Regions from separate parts of the Cupriavidus sp. SHE genome, predicted to be linked through region 1. Evidence: riboswitches for the same ligand, from Rfam matches in the RefSeq annotation. Region 1 holds a riboswitch; the other holds the start of a gene.

Region 1 (3,603 bases):
CGGCTTCCAGAATCCGCACGGTCGAACGGTAGTTCTGTTCGAGCTTGACCACCTTCAGACTCGGAAAATCGGTCTGCAGCAGGCGCAGGTTGTCGAGCGTGGCGCCACGCCAGCCATAGATCGCCTGATCGTCATCACCCACTGCGGTGAACGCCGGCGCGCGCAGATGCGAGCCACCGGCCAGCAGCTTGAGCAACTGGTACTGGCACGCGTTGGTGTCCTGGTATTCGTCGACGAGGAAGTAGCGCAGGCGGTTCTGCCACTTCAGTTGCACGGTTTCGTCGCGCGCGAACAGTTCGGCGGGCAGGCGGATCAGGTCGTCGAAGTCCACCGCCTGGTACGCGTGCAGCGTGGCCACGTAATTGCGATACACCATCGCGGCCTGGTGCTCGTCGGCATCGCTCGCCTGCGCGAGTGCCGTCTCCGGATCGATCATGCCGTTTTTCCACAGCGAGATCGTGCCCTGCACGCTGCGGATCAGCTTCTTGTCCGTGGTGCCAAGCTGCTCCTGCACCAGACCGAAGCAGTCATCGGAATCCATGATCGAGAACTGCGGCTTCAGGCCAAGGTGCTCGGCTTCCATGCGCAGGATCTGCACGCCGAGCGAATGGAACGTGCAGACCGTGAGTTGCTTGAGCGGAATCCGCTTGCCCTCGCGCGTGGTCTTGCCCTCCATCAGCTTGCCGATGCGCTCCTGCATCTCCTTGGCCGCCTTGTTGGTGAACGTGACGGCGGCGATGTGGCGCGGCTCGAACCCCTTGTCCTCGATCAGGTGCGCGATCTTCTGCGTGATCACGCGCGTCTTGCCCGATCCGGCACCCGCCAGGACGAGGCATGGCCCGTCGAGATAGCGAACGGCTTCGGATTGCGCGGAATTGAGCCCGTGGGACATGTGATCTTTGATGAGGATTGGCCAGGATCGGCCGAAAAGGCGCGGATGAAGCACACCGGAGCCGGTGCGCCAAAGCTGGCGATGTTAACACGCGCCTCGTGTCACGCGCCTCGTGTCTGGTCGCACCCTGCACGTGTGTCGGAGACCGTCCTACGGCAAGCGTTTCGAGCCCGTAACAATCGTAAGCCGCGGGCACCCGGGCACGGCATCGGCCTCTCACTTATCACAGCGTGCCGCATGGCTGGCGCGCGTGGCAGTACCGCATGTCGACAACAAAGCACTGGAGGCCATATGACTACGTTCCGCACGATTTCGAAGCTCACACTGATTGGTGTCACGCTTGCTGCCTTTGGCGGCTGTGCCGACATGACGCCGAAGCAGCGCAACACGGCGATCGGCGCGGGCGTCGGTGCCGTGGGTGGCGCCGTACTGACCGAAGGCAGCGCGCTGGGCACGCTCGGCGGCGCCGCCGTGGGTGGCGTGATCGGTAACGTCACGACCAAGGGTCACTAAGGGTTGTCCCAGGGCCGCTCATCAAAGGCCTGTTACCGGGCGCGATGACGGCCACTGACAGGTTGGCGAGGGCCGCCCGCAACGGGCGACCACGCACGGGGCCGGGCCTGCCGCACGAGGTTTGACAAAGGCAGACCGGTCCCGTACATTCACGCGCATCCGGCCGGGAGAGCGCGCAGCGATTGCGCCGCCGAAGGGGTATCACCCGAAAACTCTCAGGCACCATGGACTGGCTGGATCGGCATGCAACATGCACACAATGCATGCCGCACTCTGGAGAGCGACATCCGCTATTGCAAGGCAATGGTGAGCATGTCCACCGAAGGGGCGCACGAAGCACCACGCTTCGTAATCTCTCAGGTATCGAGGACAGAGGGGTCATTCGCGGCAGCGGACTGGTAGCGCATTGGCGCGACCGGACGCTGCGGCGGATGACCCTTTTTTCGTTTTCGAACCACGGTTTTCGAACCGAGCGCCCCCAAGGATATCCATGACGCTCCAGGCCACGCCCCTCAACGCCATCCACCGCGCCCTCGGCGCCCGCATGGTCGACTTCGGCGGTTGGGACATGCCGGTCAACTACGGCTCCCAGATCGAGGAACACAACGCGGTACGCGCTGACGCCGGCATGTTCGACGTCTCCCACATGTGCGTGGTGGACCTGAGCGGCACCCACACGCGCGCCTTCCTGCGCGGCCTGCTGGCCAACAACATCGACAAGCTGCAAACGCCGGGCAAGGCGCTCTATTCGTGCATGCTCGACGAGAAAGGCGGCGTCATCGACGACCTGATCGTCTACTTCTTTGCCGAGGACCGGTTCCGCCTGGTGGTCAACGCCAGCACGGCCGTCGGCGACATCGAATGGATCCAGTCCCGCAACACGGCCACCGGCAGCGGCGTGACGATCACCCCGCGCCGTGGCGACCTGGCCCCGGCCGGCGTGAGCAAGCTGGCGATTGTTGCAGTGCAGGGTCCGAACGCGCGCCAGAAGGTGTACGACGCATTCCCGTCGACCCAGCCCGCCGACACGCTCAAGCCGTTCAACGCGGTGGTGGTGCACGACGCCGAGATGGGTGAACTGATGGTGGCCCGTACCGGCTACACCGGCGAAGACGGCTTCGAACTCGTTGTGCCGGCGGAGAACGTCGCGGGCATCTGGGAAAAGCTGTCCGCCTCGGGCGTGCGTCCCGCCGGACTCGGCGCGCGTGACACGCTGCGGCTGGAAGCCGGCATGAACCTGTACGGCCAGGACATGGATATCCACACCTCGCCGCTCGATGCGGGACTGTCGTGGACCGTCGACCTGCAAAGCGAACGCGACTTCATCGGCAAGTCGGCACTGCTGGCCAGCGGCCAGCAAAAGACCTTCGCCGGCCTGATCCTGCGAGACAAGGGTGGCGTGCTGCGCGCGCACCAGAAGGTCATCACACCGGCCGGCGACGGCGAAATCACCAGCGGCACATTCAGCCCGTCGCTGTCGCAGTCGATCGCCTTTGCCCGCCTTCCCCGCGACATTGCCCCCGGCACCGAGGTGCAGGTGGAGATTCGCGACCGCAGACTGACCGCGACTGTGGTTAAACTGCCGTTTGTGCGCAATGGCAAGGCACTCGTGAGCTGAGGCATCGCCCGGCTTCACACCAACGGTCGCCCTTACATCCCCCCGGCGGGCCAGCCAGGGGGATGCCTGAAACAAGAAACACACTGCATTCCGGAGAACCTCAATGAATTTCCCCGCTGACCTGAAGTACACCGAGTCGCACGAATGGGTGCGCGTCGAATCCGACGGCACGCTGACGATCGGCATCACCGATCACGCGCAGGACGCGCTCGGCGACATCGTCTTCCTGGAACTGCCCGAAGTGGGCAAGTCGGTCGGCGCCGGCGACGCGCTTGCCGTGGTGGAATCGGTAAAGGCCGCCTCCGACATCTACGCCCCGGTGGCTGGCGAAGTGATCGCCGTGAACGAAGCCGCCTCGGCCTCGCCGGAATCGGTCAACGCCAATGCGTTCGACGCCTGGCTGTTCAAGCTGAAGCCGGCCAACAGCGACGACGTGAACGGCCTGATGAGTGCCGACGCTTACAAGGCCAGCGTCGGCGCCTGAGCCCCGACACCCCGACTGATTCGATGCCGCAAACGCGGCGGCCAGGCTGACCACCTGCCGCCGCGCCCCCACGAGATTCCTTGCCATGAACGCCCC
Region 2 (3,603 bases), on a different contig from region 1:
CAGCAGCGCCTCCACCTCTTCGACGGTGGCGACCACCGTCACCTCTTCCGGCCGATCGGCTAGTTCAATGAAGTGCCAGGAATGGAAGCGATGGTCGTGCCCGATTCCCTCTGCCGCCACCGTGTGCGTGGCGCCGCGAATCTGCATCTCCCGCATCACCTGCATCAGCCAGTGCGATAGCTGCTTGCCGTGATGTCGCCGACCTTCCTGCGTGTAGAAGGTGAGTTGATAGCCCTGCATGACATCTCCCTGCGGGTCTGGATTGGCCAGAAGCTGGAGCCCCCCACGTGGCAATTTCATCGTATGCCAGGGGGCAGCAATGGTCCAAGACCAGCCGCCGGGCCGAGAGCGCCCGATACCCCCTGGGAAACCCGGTGTTGAGAATGGCTCTCATTCTGAGTTAGGATGCCGCCATCGCCCCTTGCGGGGCTTATTGCCGGAGAAGTTCATGCAGAAGATTGCCGCTTTCCTCGTTGCCGGAGTGTTCTCGACCGCCGCTTTCGCCGGCGCCAACTGCGCCAAGCACCCGAAATCCGAATGGATGCCGGAAGCCGATGCCAAGGCCAAGATCCAGGAACAGGGCTACAACATCAAGAAGTTCAAGGTGGACGGCAATTGCTACGAGATCTACGGCACGACCAAGGATGGCAAGAAGGCCGAGATCTACTTCGACACCAAGACGCTTGAAATCGTCAAATCGGAAATCGGCAGCTAAGCATGTCGGCGCCCGCGGACCGGACGAACGCCCCCGACACGATTCGCGTCTGGGACGTGGTCGTGCGCTTCACGCACTGGAGCGTGGCGGCCATCGTCTGCTTTGACCTCGTCCAGGACTCCGGAGACAAGGTGCACCGAACCCTCGGCTACATCGCCGCCGGGCTGGTGCTGCTCCGGATCTCGTGGGGCTTCATCGGCAGCCAGCCTGCGCGTTTCCGCACGTGGCTGCCACGTCCGTCCGCCGTGCTGGCTTATGGCAAGGCACTGGTCGCCGGCCGCGCGCCGCGGCACGTCAGCCATACGCCGCTGGGCGCCGTCGCCATGCTGACCATGTGGGCGCTGATCCTGGCGCTGGCCGTCACCGGCTGGATCTCGCGTCTCGATGCGTTCTGGGGCGAGGATTTGCCAGTCGACATCCATCGCTGGCTGGCGAACGCGCTGCTGGCGCTGGTGATCCTTCATGTGGCCGCAGCCATCGCCATGAGCATCAAGGGCCGCGAGAACCTCGTCGCTGCCATGATCACGGGCCGCAAGCCACGTGATCCGCGCCGCTAGCGAATTTCTATGGCATAGTTGCCATCGCTTTACCCCGCGTGTATCGGGAGAGTCTGTGCCAGCCGCCCGGCCGACACGGCGCCGAAGGAGCAACCGCCCCGGAAACTCTCAGGCAAAAGGACCGGTACCCGCCATTGAACTCTGAAGAACCCCGGCTTGCACGTCAGCCGGCGGTACCGAAGGAGCAAGCGGCACGCGTATTGTTCGTGTGCCGCGAATCTCTCAGGTCAAGGACAGAGGGGGCGTCCGCAACCGCGCATGGTGCGCGGCGGACTGCCATCCCACGACGTCCTGAAAGACCTTCGACATGAAATCCATCGCAGTGATCGGCGGCGGCATCACCGGCGCCACGACGGCTTACGCCCTGGCCAAACGCGGGTTCTCCGTCACCCTGTTCGAACGGCACCGCTATGCGGCCATGGAAACCTCGTTCGCCAACGGCGGACAACTCTCCGCCTCCAACGCGGAAGTCTGGACGCACTGGTCCACGCTGGCCAAGGGCCTGAAGTGGATGCTGCGCAACGACGCGCCGCTGCTCGTCAACCCGCGCCCGACCTGGCACAAGCTGAGCTGGTTCGCCGAGTTCATCGCATCGATCCCGCATTACCGCCGCAACACGGTGGAGACCACGCGGCTTGCCATTGCCGCGCGCCAGCACCTGTTTGCGTGGGCGGAGGCGGAGGGCATCGACTTCGACCTCAAGCGGCGCGGCATCCTGCATATCTATCGGGACAAGGCGGGCTTCGATCACGCAGGGCAAGTCTCGAAGCTGCTCGCCGAAGGCGGACTCGAACGGCGCGCGGTGACCCCGGACGAGATGCGAAGCATCGAGCCAACGCTGGCAGGCCAGTACTACGGCGGCTACTACACCGAAAGCGACTCTACCGGCGACATCCACAAGTTCACCACCGGTATCGCTGCGGCGGCGCGCAGACTGGGCGTCCAGATGCTGTACAACCAGGACGTGAGCGCCGTATCGACCAGCGGCCGGCGAGTGACGATCGTCTCGGCTGACGATGGCCAGACGACATCGCGCGAATTCGATGCAGTGGTCGTCTGCGCCGGCGTTGCCAGCCGCGATTTCGCGCGCCAACTCGGAGACCGCGTGAACATCTACCCGGTCAAGGGCTATTCGATCACGGTCAACCTCAACGACGCCGAAAGCCAGGCCTCGGCGCCCACGGTCAGCCTGCTCGACGACGAAACCAAGCTTGTCACCAGCCGTCTGGGCGTGGACCGATTCCGCATAGCCGGCACCGCCGAGTTCAACGGCGTCGACCGCGACATCCGCGCTGACCGCATCCGTCCGCTGATCGACTGGGTCCATGCTTGCTTCCCCGGCGTCAGCACCCGCAGCGTGGTGCCCTGGGCGGGGTTGCGGCCGATGATGCCGAACATGATGCCGCGCGTCGGCCGGGGCCATGCAGCAAACGTGTTCTACAACACCGGGCATGGGCATTTGGGCTGGACGCTGTCCGCCGTGACAGCCGAGATGGTGGGGGATGTCGTGCGCCACGCCGCTACGGAGCAGCAAGGGCGCGTGGGCGTTGGCGGATTGGTGGTGGGCAACGGCTGAGGGAAGCCTTTCTTTCCGGGCGGAGAACGAAAAAAGCCCCGCTTGCGCGGGGCTTTTCGAATCTGGTGCCCAGAAGAGGACTCGGTCACCCATGCGCGACCCCGGGTTGCGCTTGCAAGCGCAACCTTTTCTCGTCCTCGCGAAAGGCCCTCAAGGGCCTTTCTTTCCGGGCGGAAAACGAAAAAAGCCCCGCTTGCGCGGGGCTTTTCGAATCTGGTGCCCAGAAGAGGACTCGAACCTCCACAGTGTTGCCACCGCTAGGACCTGAACCTAGTGCGTCTACCAATTCCGCCATCTGGGCGATGCGAGCCGCGAATTCTACAGAAGCCTGTGGAATTTGCAAGCCCCTGTGTGAATTCTCGCGAATTCATTCCGGGTCAGTTGCCGCGCAGTTCCAGGTAGAGCCCGCCATCGACCACGTAGCGGTTCCGGCCCGCCCGCTTGGCGCGGTACATGGCGCTGTCGGCGCGATGCAGCAGCGGCTCGAGGCGCGGCGCGTCGGGCACGGCGCAGACCGCGCCGACGCTGATCGTCACGAACGGCTGCACCGGCGTGCCATGGTGGGGAATGCCAAGCTCGCGTACCGCTGCCACCATCCGGCGTGCGATGGTTCGCGTCTCCTCGGACGTCGAATCCGGCAGCACCACGGCAAACTCCTCGCCACCCAGGCGGGCGCAAAACTGCGTGCCATCGAGCACGCAGGTCAACGCCGTCGCGACCTGCCGCAGGCACTCGTCGCCGCGCGGATGGCCATA

The links. A riboswitch is a leader RNA that binds a small molecule or an ion and turns the genes downstream of it on or off. The one in region 1 is predicted to bind glycine.
Region 2: another riboswitch for glycine. It lies ahead of RN01_RS30900 (D-amino acid dehydrogenase); the one in region 1 lies ahead of gcvT (glycine cleavage system aminomethyltransferase GcvT).

What each region holds. Positions count from the first base shown of each region.
Region 1 covers NZ_JWMB01000008.1:110,067-113,669, reverse strand. The annotation lists gene RN01_RS03920 (UvrD-helicase domain-containing protein) at 1-892, opposite strand, end outside; gene RN01_RS03915 (glycine zipper 2TM domain-containing protein) at 1,184-1,405, shown strand; glycine riboswitch at 1,560-1,647, shown strand; glycine riboswitch at 1,669-1,788, shown strand; gene gcvT (glycine cleavage system aminomethyltransferase GcvT) at 1,896-3,023, shown strand; gene gcvH (glycine cleavage system protein GcvH) at 3,127-3,507, shown strand; gene gcvP (aminomethyl-transferring glycine dehydrogenase) at 3,593-3,603, shown strand, end outside.
Region 2 covers NZ_JWMB01000087.1:14,599-18,201, forward strand. The annotation lists gene RN01_RS30885 (DUF190 domain-containing protein) at 1-240, opposite strand, end outside; gene RN01_RS30890 (PepSY domain-containing protein) at 449-715, shown strand; gene RN01_RS30895 (cytochrome b/b6 domain-containing protein) at 718-1,272, shown strand; glycine riboswitch at 1,307-1,406, shown strand; gene RN01_RS30900 (D-amino acid dehydrogenase) at 1,580-2,848, shown strand; tRNA gene RN01_RS30905 (tRNA-Leu) at 3,063-3,149, opposite strand; gene RN01_RS30910 (diguanylate cyclase domain-containing protein) at 3,226-3,603, opposite strand, start outside.